3 regions of the Achromobacter sp. 1014246743 genome follow, and region 2 is predicted to be linked to each of the others. Evidence: predicted binding sites of a transcription regulator. Region 2 holds the regulator's gene; each other region holds the start of a gene.
What was found. Region 2 encodes FliA, which starts transcription of late flagellar genes. Its sites were predicted from a motif close to CTAAAGTTTNNNNNNNNNNNGCCGNTA; they were not measured.
Positions count from the first base shown of each region.

Region 1: AC6LJ2_RS12025 (FlxA-like family protein) is a predicted target of FliA. The motif match lies at 1,936-1,962, and genes of this name have one in related genera.
Region 3: AC6LJ2_RS28930 (flagellar protein FlaG) is a predicted target of FliA. The motif match lies at 2,592-2,618, and genes of this name have one in related genera.

Region 1 is NZ_JCBANA010000023.1:56,682-61,064, forward strand. It holds gene AC6LJ2_RS12020 (ABC transporter substrate-binding protein) at 1-1,317, opposite strand, end outside; gene AC6LJ2_RS12025 (FlxA-like family protein) at 1,463-1,894, opposite strand; gene AC6LJ2_RS12030 (solute carrier family 23 protein) at 2,028-3,344, shown strand; gene AC6LJ2_RS12035 (methyl-accepting chemotaxis protein) at 3,447-4,383, opposite strand, start outside.
Region 2 is NZ_JCBANA010000067.1:17,669-22,051, reverse strand. It holds gene AC6LJ2_RS23780 (methyltransferase regulatory domain-containing protein) at 78-1,676, opposite strand; gene AC6LJ2_RS23775 (RNA polymerase sigma factor FliA) at 1,840-2,595, opposite strand; gene flhD (flagellar transcriptional regulator FlhD) at 3,026-3,349, shown strand; gene flhC (flagellar transcriptional regulator FlhC) at 3,380-3,961, shown strand; gene motA (flagellar motor stator protein MotA) at 4,079-4,383, shown strand, end outside.
Region 3 is NZ_JCBANA010000111.1:1,590-5,972, reverse strand. It holds gene AC6LJ2_RS28945 (CaiB/BaiF CoA transferase family protein) at 1-636, shown strand, start outside; gene AC6LJ2_RS28940 (acyl-CoA dehydrogenase family protein) at 636-1,802, shown strand; gene AC6LJ2_RS28935 (IclR family transcriptional regulator) at 1,805-2,542, opposite strand; gene AC6LJ2_RS28930 (flagellar protein FlaG) at 2,685-3,062, shown strand; gene fliD (flagellar filament capping protein FliD) at 3,207-4,383, shown strand, end outside.

The DNA of each region.
Region 1 (4,383 bases), on a different contig from region 2:
TGCCGCTTCCCGCGCCAGCTTCACGGCCTGCTCATAATTGCTTTTGGCCGTGCCGTTCCATTCGCCTTCCAGCTGCGTGATCTGCTGGTTGACCGCCGCGTCCTTCTTGTTGCCGCTGAAGATCTTCAGGAAGGCCGGGTCGGCGGCTTTCTTGCCGTCGACCAGCGGGGTCCACGCCAGCCTGCGAGCCTCCGCCAGCAGTTCGGCCGGCTTGCCGCTCTTGGCCTTCTCGCCCAGCTTGGCCTCGGCGTCGTAGATCGCCTTGGTCGCCGCCTGCAATTCCTTCAGGCGGAACGTGACGGTCTGGTCATACAGCGACTGCACCACGTAGTAGCGCGTCTGCGACAGGTCGGCATTGAACTGGACCTTGCTGCGTCTCGCGATCTCGGCCGGGTCCGGATAGCCTTGCGGCACCTTGCCGGCCAGCGCCGAGTACGGCAGTACCGGCAGGCGCGAGATCTTCGGTTCCAGCAGCAGTTCCTGGCCGGCCTGGCTCAGCGTGAAGGCGATGAACTTCTTGCCTTCCTCGGTGTTCTTGGCGCCGTCGATCAGCGCGATGTTGGCCGGCACGATGGCCGTTTCCGACGGATAGACGAATTCCACGGGGAACTTCGAATACTTGCTCGACAGGCCGAAGAAGTCGATGACCGGGCCCGCGCCGAACTGGCCATTGTTGACGCCGTCCGGCACGCCGAACGAACGTTCGGTCACCGCGCTGCTGTTGCCCGACATGCGCAGCAGGGTGTTCCAGCCGTCGTCCCAGCCTTCGCCCTGCAGGATGGTTTCCACGGTCAGGTGCATGGTGCCCGAGCGCGATGGCGAGGTGATGCCGACATGGCCGAACCATTGCGGCGCCAGCAGGTCCTTCCATTCGACCGGCGCGGGGATGTTGTGGGCCTTGATGTAGCGCGTGTTGTAGACGATGCCGTAGCCGGCCAGCGCCTGTCCGAGGTACATGCCGCCCGGGTCGTTGATGGGGTAGTTGCCGATCTTGTCCGGCACATTCCTGTTGGCCACGTCCGACGAGTTGGCCAGCAGCTTGTCGCGCCCCAGCACCTCGAACGCGTCGGGGGCGCTGGCCCAGAACACCTCGGGGCGCTGGCCCGCCGGCGTTTCGCGCACGTAGGCGATGCCGGACACGGTGTTCTTGTTCAGGATTTCCAGCGTGATGCCCGGGTTGGCCTTTTCGAACGCGGTCTTGTAGGCCTGGGTCAGGTCTTTCGGGAACGACGTGATGACCGTGACGGTGCCCGCCAGGGCCGGCGCCGCGCAGGCGGCCAGCAACGCCCCTGCAAGGGCTGTGCGCATTGCATGCATGGTTTGTCTCCGTGGTTTTTTGATTTGTCCGGAGACCTTAATGGCTGCGCCCGCCGCACGTCCAATCAGAAATTTTGATGCGCGTCATCAGCCCGGGGGGGGCTGGCGCCGGTCCCGCCGAAGCACCGGCGCAGGGAAAACGCGCTTACGCCGTGGCTGCCACACCGCCGTTCGCTTTGGCCATCGCCTTGGCTTTTTCGGCCATGACCTGCTGGATCTGACTCATGATCTGCATCGCCTGGCCGTTCAGTGCTTGCATCTGCGTGGCTTTTTGCTCGGCCGACGCGTTGCTGTCGCGCACGCGTGCAATCTGCTCCATGACCCGCTTGAGCTGGCGCTGCAGTTCCTTGATCTGCCGGGTGTAGTGGTCGTCGTTCTCGGAAGATTCCGTTTCCTCCGTCTGGCCCACCTTCATGGCGCCGGCATTGGACACGCGGATCTTGCCGTCGGGCGTGACGGTGACGCCCTTGCTGTCGTCCTTGGCGTCCTTGGCTTCCTTGTTGGCCTGGATTTTCTGCGCCCACAGGTCGGCGATGCTGCCGATGCGCGAGGTGCCGCTGATGGAATCGATGGCCATGAGGGGTCTCCAGAAGGAAGAATGACTGGGGGTTTCCACTAATACGGCATTCTGACCGGGAACTTAAGTTGCCGCCCGTTCCCGGCCCCCTTTACACTGGCGCCCGCTCACACCAATCACCCCCGGGGAATCCATGTCCAATTCCTATTTTCCGCGCTGGCGCCTGGCCGACGACGCCGAGCCCGGCGTCATCATCGCGCCCGATGAACGGCTGTCCTGGCCCAAGAACGTGGCCATGGGGGCACAGCACGTGGTGGCGATGTTCGGCTCCACCGTGCTGGCGCCGCTGCTCATGGGCTTCGATCCCAACGTCGCCATCCTGATGTCGGGCATCGGCACCCTGATCTTCTTCCTGTTCGTCGGCGGCCGCGTGCCCAGCTACCTGGGCTCCAGCTTCGCCTTCATCGGCGGCGTCATCGCGGTGACCGGCTATGCCGGCGGCGGCGCCAATGCCAACATCGGCGTGGCGCTGGGCGCCATCATCGCCTGCGGACTGGCCTACACGCTGATCGGCGTCATCGTCTGGATCGTCAACGCCCGCGCGGGCGGCGGCGCCAACTGGATCGATACGCTGATGCCGCCGGTCGTGACCGGCGCGGTCGTCGCGGTGATCGGCCTGAACCTGGCGCCCATCGCCGCCAAAGGCGCCATGGGCGCCTCGGGCTTTGATAGCGCCATGGCAATTGTCACCATCCTGTGCGTGGGCGGCATCGCCGTCTATACCAAGGGCATGGTGCAGCGGCTGTTGATCCTGGTCGGCCTGATCCTGGCCTGCGTGGTGTACGCCCTCTGCGCCAACGGCCTGAATCTGGGCAAGCCCATCGACTTTTCCGCCGTGTACGCCGCGGCCTGGTTCGGGCTGCCGCATTTCGCTGCACCGGTCTTCAAGGCCGAGGCAATGGGCCTGATCGTGCCGGTGGCCATCATCCTGGTCGCCGAGAACCTGGGCCACGTCAAGGCGGTCAGCGCCATGACCGGCCAGGACCTGGATCGCTACCTGGGCCGCGCCTTCGTCGGCGACGGCGTGGCCACCATGGTGTCGGGTGCAGTGGGCGGCACCGGTGTCACCACCTATGCCGAGAACATCGGCGTGATGGCGGTCACCCGCATCTATTCGACGCTGGTGTTCGTCATCGCGGCCCTGATCGCCATCGTGCTGGGTTTCTCGCCCAAGTTCGGCGCCTTGATCCAGACCATCCCGGCCCCCGTGCTGGGCGGCATGTCGGTCGTGGTGTTCGGCCTGATCGCCATCGCCGGGGCCCGGATCTGGGTCGTGAACCAGGTCGACTTCAGCGACAACCGCAACCTGATCGTGGCCGCCGTCACGCTGGTGCTGGGCGCGGGCGACTTCACGGTCAAGCTGGGCAACTTCACGCTCGGCGGCATCGGTACCGCCACCTTCGGCGCGATCATCCTGTACGCGTTGCTGCGTCGCAAGAAGCAGGGGTAGGGCGGCGGTTGCCGCTTGCGCCTTACCGCTGGCCGGGCGCTCGGGCCCGGCCCCTGGCCGCCGGCCCGGGCTGGCGTAACGTCCGCCCAGGCCGGCCCCCTCTCAGTGCCGTGATAGCCGCGAAGCCGGTGCCCGGCCCGCCACCCGCACCGGCGCCGCCTCGATCACCTGGCCTGACTGGGTCTTGAAGACTGCGGTGGCCTCGGAAAGGCGCCGCGCCTGGTCCTCCATCGCCGATGCCGCGGCCGAGGCTTGTTCCACCAGCGCGGCGTTCTGCTGTGTCACCTCGTCCATCTGCGACACCGCCAGGGTGACCTGGTCGATGCCGCCGGCCTGCTCGGCCGACGCCGCCGAGATTTCGCCCATGATGTCGGCCACTCGCTGCACCGAGGTCACGATTTCCTCCATGGTCTGGCCGGCGGCCGATACGTGCGACGCCCCTGCCGCCACCGTCTCGACGGAGGTCTCGATCAGGGCCTTGATTTCCTTGGCCGCCTGCGCCGCGCGCTGGGCGAGGGTGCGCACTTCGCCCGCCACCACCGCGAAGCCCTTGCCCTGTTCGCCCGCTCGCGCCGCCTCCACGGCCGCATTGAGCGCCAGGATGTTGGTCTGGAAGGCAATGCCGTCGATCACCGAGACGATGTCGGCGATACGGCGCGAGCTGTCGGAGATGCCTTGCATCGTCGCCACCACCTGGCCGACCGTGTGGCCGCCGCGCTGGGCCACTTCCATGCTGACCGCGGCCAGTTGGTTGGCCTGGGCGGCGTTTTCGGCATTCTGCTTGACCGTGGCGGCCAACTGCTCCATCGTGGCCGCCGTTTCCTCCAGCGCCGCCGCCTGCTCTTCGGTGCGAGTCGACAGGTTGGCGTTGCCCGCGGCAATCTCGGCCGCCCCGACGTTGATTTCCTCCACCCCCTGGCGCACGGTCGTGACCGTACGCGTCAGCCCGTCCTGCATGCGCTTGACCGCCGAGAACAGCGTGCCGATCTCGTTGTTCGATCGGGCGTCCACCCGCTGGGTCAGGTCGCCGGCGGCGATG
Region 2 (4,383 bases):
GCGAAAGTCGTACTTTTTTCCATTTCCGCCCGCTTATATCTAGAGACGCATTGAATATAAGGGGCGGAAACGAGGGGTTACATCAGCAGGCCGCCGACGCGCAGGGCGGACAGGATGCGGACCAGCAGGGCTTGCGCGACCGGATCGGCATTGCGAGCGCCTTTGAGTGCCAGACCGTCTGGGTGGGGGATATGACCGGACGTCAGGGCGTCGCGTAATTTCGTGCGCAGGTCCGCTTGGGTCAGCGTACCGTCCAGCAGGGTGGCGACATAGCGGGTGGCAGGATCCGCGCTTAGGTTTACCATCTGGTGCCAAAGGTTGGAGTGGCCGACCTGCAAGGGTTGCAGGCTGGCGGCCACGATCAATTCCCGGGCGGCTGCAATCAGAGTGGGTTTGGCAGGGCTGTTACTGTAGCCGACAGACTCACGGCGGTAACGTAGCGAACCGCAGTTCAGCAGCGTGACCAGATGTAATAGCGTGGCATGTTCCAGCTCGATGCCGGTGTGCGGCGATTTTTCGCCGACAATGGCGCAAGCCTCATTGAACGTGACGGGCGCCGGCCAGGTCTTCTGCAACGCTTCAATCAGCGCCACCAACGAGGCATCCTGTGTCGCCAAGCCTGTGTTGGACGGTGTGCGGAAATGTCGTTGCCCGGGGTTGGTCTGGTCGCGCTCGGTATCCGCGACCAATTGCCCGGCGAAATACATCGAGCTGAAAAGATTGGCTTCCGGACGTTCCTGGATCTGTCCCGCGCGCTCGGCATGTACCAGTAGGCTTTGGCGGAATTGCCTGCCCACCGCAAAATCCAGGTACTGCTCGCGCATAGTGCGGTCGGCATCGGCTGACACGGACGAGAGCATCGCCGCCGTGGCTGTTCCGTAGTTGGTGGGAAATGATCCCTCCGGCTGGGCTTCGCTGACATACGCGAGGCCGGCGTGCTGAATGGTGGCGGCGAATTCCAAGAAATAGCAGGGTGAGTTGATTGTTTCCAGGAATTCGTGAAACAAATAATGGTCGGCTTGCTGGCTGAGCCGATTGGCAGTTTGCCGAAGGGCTTCGCGCATGGGGTTGCTTGGCGCAAGGCCATATTCCATCAGCCCTAACATTTCCCTGGCCTTCTTCAGCTTTTCCGCTGCCGTCGTGGCAGAAAAACTGTTCAGCTGCATGGCGTCTCGCATCACGTCCGAGGCTTTCCAGCCTGGGTACGTGTTGTAGCTGACGTACGCGATGCCTTCTGGGGCGAGGTTGTCGCGGCAGACGCGCATGATGGCGTCGCGCACTCCCGGCGGAACCCAGCTGAACACCCCGTGGCAGATGATGTAGTCGAACTTGCCCAGGCTGTCGTCGATGTCCGTGATGCTCATGGCGCGCAAGTCCAGATTGCGTAGGCCCAGCTGTTGCACCAGCGACTTGCCTGCCGAGATCTGTTCCGGCGACAAGTCCACGCCGATGACTTCCGCGTCCGGGTGAGCTGCTGCGAAAGGTATCAGGTTGCCGCCGGCGGCGCAGCCCAATTCCAGCACGCGGGCCTTGTCCAGCGGCGCCGAGTCCAACCCGTATAGGTGCGACACCGCGCGCATATGGCCCGGTGCGCTCTGCATGAAGGCGTGGGATAGGTAAGGGGTCTCGTCGTAGGTATCTGATATCGCCTGATTAAGCAGATCGGGTTCAGTCATCTCGGGATCCATGTCGGGGCAACCGCAATCTTGGCTGTCTTGCGTTGCATAGAGGTTCAAAGGCTGGGGAACAGGCTACCAGCGGGCGCGTTGCCAGGAAGGCTTGAAAAAAGGCGAAAAATACCGGGGTTTTGACTTGCAGGTGCGGTGCCGCCTGCCGCGCCTAGATGATCTGCGCGATCTGCCCTTCCTGGGGCAAATCCTGCCAGGCCTGCTCGCGCAGCTTGGCGCGGATGCGGGCGGTGGCCTGCGAGCGCAGCTGGCAGACGCGGGCCTCGGTCACGTTCATGATCGCGCCGATTTCCTTCAGGTTCAGGCCTTGCTCGTAGCACAGCGACAAGAGCAGCTTTTCGCGGTCGGGCAGGCTGTCGATGGCGTGGATCAGGGCCTGGCGGAAATCGCCGGCCAGGAGGGAATCCAGCGGATTGCCGCCGGCCGAGCCGTGGTTGAGCGTGGCGGTCCAGTCGGTCTGGCCGGAGGCCGCGTCGGGCTCGGTGGCGAAATCTTCGTAATGCACGATCTGCACGCCCTGGGCGTCGTGCAGCAGCGTCTGGTATTCGTTCAGCGGCATGTCCAGCTGCTGCGCGATCTCGGCCTCGGTGGGGGCGCGCATCAGGCGCTGTTCCAGCTGCTGGATGGCCTGTTCGATCTTGCGGGCCTTGGCGCGCACGCTGCGCGGCAGCCAGTCCTGTCCGCGCAGCTCATCGAGCATGGCGCCGCGGATGCGGGTGGTGGCGTAGGTTTCGAACTGGGCGTCAGCCGTTTCCTGGTAACGCCGCACGGCGTCCAGCAGGCCGATCATGCCGGCTTGGATCAGGTCGTCCAGTTCGACGCTGGCCGGCAGCCGGGCGAGCAATTGCAGGGCCAGCTTCCGCACTAGCGGGGCATATTCGACCAAGCTGTCATCTGCGTGGGGCATTGCGGGAATGTCGGGCGGTGTCCATCGTGACGCGTCGTCGGTTGTTGTCAATTTGCGACATTGTCGACAAACGCGCGGCTGCGATAAAGCTAGCAAGATTCTGTGATCGGCAAGGTGTCATTGTCGGCAAATGTCGTTATTTCATTCCTTAAAGCACGCAACGTTTTGAATGCTTATTTGGCAAATTGACGTAGATTTGTCAGGGATTTCTATGTCAAGGTGTATCGAAACGCCCGAGTTGCGCAATATCAACAAAGATTTGTCATATAAGTCATAGAAAATGACATGACCTGTGGTAAATTTTACTTAAATTGCGAACAAATGATACATTTCGCATTAAAACAGGATGCAGCGGGCAGGGCGCAACAGTGTTGCGAATTGTCCTTGGTTATCAAGCCCCTTCGGTGGGATAGGGAATAGGGAGTCGGGCGTGCAACAAGTCGAAAATTCTTTGCTGGCAGATATTCGCGAAGTGAATCTGTCTTATTTACTGCTCGCACAGCGCATGCTGCGCGATGACTATGCTGCATCGATGTTCCGCTTGGGTTTCAGCAACGAAGTTGCCGATATCCTGATGCGTCTTTCTCCGGCTCAGCTGGTGAAGCTGGCCAGCTCCAGCTCGCTGCTGTGCCGTTTCCGTTTCGACGACTACAGCCTGCTGTCCGCCCTGACGCACGACGTGCTGGGCGGCGCGCTGCAACAGGCGCACGCGACGATCCTGCTGGCCAAGCAACCTGTTGAAGAACTGGCCTGACGGCCTGTCGACCCCACTGGGACACGTGTAATGGCCACCAAGAGCGTTTCGCAGGAAGCGGATGACATTCTGCTTGCCAGCTCCATGATCACTTTGGGGGCGCGGCTGCAGGTGCTGGAGGCTGAAACCAGCCTGAGCCACGACCGCCTGGCACGCCTGTACCGCGAAATACGCGGCTGCTCGCCACCGAAGGGCATGCTGCCGTTTTCGGTTGACTGGTTCATGACCTGGTTGCCGAATATTCATTCGTCGCTCTTCTACAACGTGTATTCGTTCCTGAATTCGCGTACCAGCAGCAAAGGCATCCGCGCCATCATCGACGCGTACCGCCTGTACCTCGAAAACGCCGGCGTGGACAGCGCCGAATCCGCCGAACCCGTGCTGAGCTTTACCCGCGCGTGGATGCTGGTGCGCTTTTTCGACAGCGGCATGCTGCAGCTGTCCGCCTGCCGCCAGTGCGGCGGCCATTTCATTGCGCACGCCCATGATCCGCAGTCGGATTTCGTGTGCGCGATCTGCCGTCCGCCACCCCGGGCGGGCAAGACCCGCGCCGCGGCCAAGGCGCGCGCCGGCAGCCGTCCCGCACCCGCCGTGGACGCCGCCCGCTCCTGAGCGGCGTTTCCAAATACATCAAAAGCCCTGGAAAACTCCCCGTAACCCGCCTTTTTGGGTCGGGGGGAACAGGGGATCATTGACGCCGGTTTTAGACTTCGTTGGCAGGGGCCTGATGTGTTGATTGTTATCGGTTTTCTCGTGGTGATCGTGTCGGTCGTCGGCAGCTTCATAGCGCTGGGCGGCCACTTGGGCGCGCTTTACCAGCCGTTCGAACTCACGCTGATCTTTGGCGCCGCCTTCGGCGCCTTCCTGGCCAGCAACAGCAAGAAGTCCTTGATGCTGGTCAAGAACGCGCTGCCCGACATGCTGAAAAGCTCGCGCTACGGCAAGGACGTCTACATGGAGCTGATGGCGCTCCTGTACGTGCTGCTGAACAAGGCGCGGCGCGAAGGCCTGATGGCCATCGAATCGCATATCGA
Region 3 (4,383 bases), on a different contig from region 2:
AGCGGCCAAGGCCAGCCAGTGGAGATTCCCATGTTCGAAGGCATGGCGCACCTGGTGCTGGGCGACCACCTGGGCGGGGCCACCTTCGAGCCGCCGCTGGGCCCCACCGGCTATGCGCGGCTGCTGGCGCCGCACCGCCGGCCCTACGCCACGGCCGACGGCTACCTGTGCCTGTTGATCTACAACGACAAGCACTGGCGCAATTTCTTCGACCTGATCGGCCAGCCCGAACTGGCCGACGACCCGCGTTTTTGCACCCACGGCGCACGGGCGGCGCATATCAGCGAGGTGTACGCCTTTGTCGCTGACGTGATCCGCACGCGGGCGACAACGGCCTGGCTGGCAGACCTGGCGCGCGCCGACATCCCGGCCTCGCAGCTCTATACGGTGGACGACCTGCTGCAGGACGAACACCTGACCGCCACCGGCTTCGTGCAGGACGTGGACCACCCCACCGAGGGCCGCCTGCGCACCCCGGCCCCGCTGGGCCGCTATCAAGGCACGCCCACGTCCCTGCGCCGCCCGGCCCCCACGCTGGGCCAACACAGCCGCGAAGTGCTGGCCGAAGCCGGTTACGACGACGCCGGCATCGCCGCCCTGTTCGCTCACCGCATCACCCAAGACGGAACCGACTGATGGACTTTGCATTCACTCCCGACCAATTGGCGCTGCGCGACGCCGTGTCCCGCATCTGCGACCGCTACCCCGACGAATACTGGCTGGAACGCGACCGCGAAGGCGGTTTTCCCGAACCCCTGCATGCGGACCTGGCACGCGACGGCTGGCTGGGCATCGCCATGCCGCAGGAATACGGCGGCGCCGGCCTGGGCATGACCGAGGCCGCCCTGATGATGCAGACCATTGCGGCGTCGGGCGCGGGCTTTACCGGGGCATCCGCCGTGCACATGAACATCTTCGGGCTGAATCCGGTGGTGGTGTTCGGCAGCGACGAGCAGCGCGCCCGCTGGCTGGAGCCGCTGATCGCGGGCCGCGAAAAAGCCTGCTTCGCGGTGACGGAGCCGGACGCCGGGCTGGACACCACCAAGCTGAGCACCCGCGCGGTGCGCGACGGCGACGACTACGTGGTGCACGGCCGCAAGATCTGGATCTCGACCGCCCAGGTCGCCACCAAGATGCTGCTGCTGGCCCGCACCACCCCGCTGTCCGAGGTGGCCAAGCCGACCCAGGGCCTGTCGCTGTTCTATACGGACTTGAACCGCGACAAGATCGAGGTGCGCGAGATCGAGAAGATGGGCCGCAAGGCGGTCGACTCGAACATGCTGTTCATCGACGGCCTGCGCATTCCGGTGGCGGACCGCATCGGCGAAGAAGGCCGCGGCTTTGAATACATCCTGCACGGGCTGAACCCCGAACGCATCCTGATCGCGGCCGAAGCCGTGGGCATCGGCCGCGCCGCGCTGGACCGGGCGGTGAAGTACGCCGGCGAACGCACGGTGTTCGGCCGGCCCATCGGCCAGAACCAGGGCATCCAGCATCCGCTGGCGCAGGCCTGGATGCAACTGGAGGCCGCCGACCTGATGGTGTTCAAGGCCGCCAGCCTGTACGACGCCGGCCAACCCTGCGGCCCGGCGGCCAACGCCGCCAAGTACCTGGCGGCCGAGGCGGGCTACAACGCCTGCCAGACGGCGGTGATGACGCTGGGGGGCATGGGGTATGCCAAGGAGTACCACGTGGAACGGCTGCTGCGAGAAAGCTTCATTCCGCGCATCGCGCCGGTCAGCCCGCAGCTGATCATGTGCTTCATTGCGGAAAAGGTGCTGGGGCTGCCCAAGTCGTATTGAAGCTAGGACTGCTGTTCCAGCCCCGTGCAGGCCGCCCGCAGGATGCGGGCGTAGTCTTCCTGGTGCGGTTCGATCCGGTAGATCGGGCCGCCCACCGAGATCGCATAGTGCTCGCCCGACAGCGTGACGGGCCAGGCAATGGCGCCCACGTCGGCGATGGATTCGCCGCTGTTCATGAACCAGCCGCGCTGGCGCGAGTGTTCCAGGTCAGTCAGGATCGCCTCGCGCGTGACCAGCGTGCGCTCGTTGTAGCGTGTCAGGGGCGTGGCGCCCAGCAGCGCATCCCGCCCCGCGTCGTCCAACAGCGACATCAGCGCTTTTCCCAGCGAATTGGCGTGTACGTCCTTGAACTCGCCTGCAACAGGCGCGTATCGGATCGTATGCGGCGAATCCAGCACATCCAGGTAGACCACCCGGCCGTCCTGCGTCAGCTTGGCGAACACGACGGTTTCCCGGGTTGCGTCCCTTAATTCAACCAGGCTGGGATAGACGCGGTCGAGCACGGGATCGGCCCGGGCGATGCGCTGCGCCATCGCCAGCAGGCGCCCGGTGGGGTAATACCCCTGGCGGCGCCCGGTTTCATACAGATAGCCGAGCCCGGTCAGGGTCCGGATCAGGGCCAGGCAACTGGACACCGGCACATCCAGCAGGCGGGCCAGCTCGGACAGGGGCAGTGCGCGCTTCTCCCGTGCGTAGGTTTCGATGATTTCTATGACTCGCAGCGCCGTCTTGACACTCATTGCCCGATCCGAACTATTTAGCACGTGAAACATCTGGCCTTGCAGGGGGCTAAAGTTCCCTGCGAGGGTGCCGTTATCGTAGCTGAGAATTCCCTGAAAACAGCGCGTTCCTCCGAGACGCCACCTCGCCGTTGGAGTGATCATGGCCGTATCCCCCATAGCCCCCGCTACGTTCGCTCCGGCGCCGGTAGCCGCTACGCCGGTCGTAGCAGACCCATCCGTCACCGTTACCCCGCCCGTGGCGAGCAGCAACAGCAGTGGCAGCGACACCGCCACGTCGGAGCAGTCCACCTCGCAGAAGCTGCCGCTGGAAAAAGCGCTGGACGAGATCAATGACCAGATGAAAGCGTGGTCGACCCAGTTGCAGTTCGAGATCGACCCGAACGTGCATCAGGTGGTGGTGTCGGTGGTGGACGCCAATACGGGGGACGTCATCCGCACCATCCCCAGTGAAGCCCTGCTCAAGATCGCCAAAATGATCGTGAACATGCAGGGAAATGGCATCAAAACCACGGCTTGATATGGCCCCGAATATTTTCTGCTGTGCCCGTTTTGGCGCCATTCGATGACAGAAGCATCGAATTAGGCCCGCCTTATGCCCTTACCCGGCCAATCGCCGGCACCCTATTTTTGACAGAATCGCATCGCTAGGAAGGAATTTCACATGGCCTCTATCACTAACCTCGGTTCGGTTTCCGGCTTGCCCCTGGAAAAGATCCTGTCGGACCTGCAGGCCGCCGAGGATAAAAAGCTCTCGATCTACACGACTCGTGCGGCCAGCTACAAAACGCGCATCGATGCCTATGCGCAGCTGCAAAGCGCGCTGGAGGCCGTGCAGAAATCGGCTGGCGTGCTCGGCAAACCCGAAACGATGTCCGCCATCAAGGGCAGCGTCACGGGCGGCACCGCCTTGACGGCCGTCATCACGGCCGAAGGCGCGCTTGCGGGCAAGCCGGGCGCCGTGGCCGGTCAATACACGATCGCCGTGAACACCCTGGCACGCGCCCAAAGCCTGCAATCGGGCGCAGTGGCCGACCGTACCGCCAAGAACGGCGACACGGGTTCCTTCGAAGTCGAGCTGGCCAACGGCACCAAGCACACCGTCGATCTGAAGGGCGATACGTCGCTGAACGGCATCGTCAAGGCCATCAACGCCGACGACAAGTCCGGCCTGCGCGCCACTGTCATCAACGACGGCAACGGCAACAACTACCTGATGCTGACGGCCAAGGACACCGGCGTGCAGGCCTCGGTGAAGAACATCACGGTGACGGGCGACCAGTCGCTCAAGAACGTGCTGAGCTTCAGCACCGCCGCCGACGGCACCACTACCGGCATGACCCAGACCAAGGCCGTCGACGCCGAAGTGGTCATCAACGGTCTCACCGTCAAGAGCGGCTCGAACAGCCTTTCGACGGCGATCGACGGCGTCACGCTGAACCTGACCGAGACGACCCCGACCGACAAGCCGATCACCCTGAAGCTGGAATCGGATACGTCCGTCGCCAACAAGGCCATCCAGGACTTCGTCAAGAACTACAACGCACTGCAGTCGACCATCAAGAACCTGACGGCCTTCGACGCCAAGGCAGCCACCAACCAGCCGCTGACCGGCGACGGCACCACGCGCTCGATCCAGTCGTCGATGACCAGCGCACTGCAAGCGGTGCTGGGCGAGGGCACCGTGCGTTCCCTGGCCGACCTGGGCATCACCACCGATCCGCAGACGCGCCAGTTGAAGCTGGACCAGACCAAGCTGGACAAGGCCCTGGCCGAGAACCCCGGCGACCTCACCAAACTGCTGTCGGGCGACAACGGCCTGGCCAAGAATTTCGAGGCCG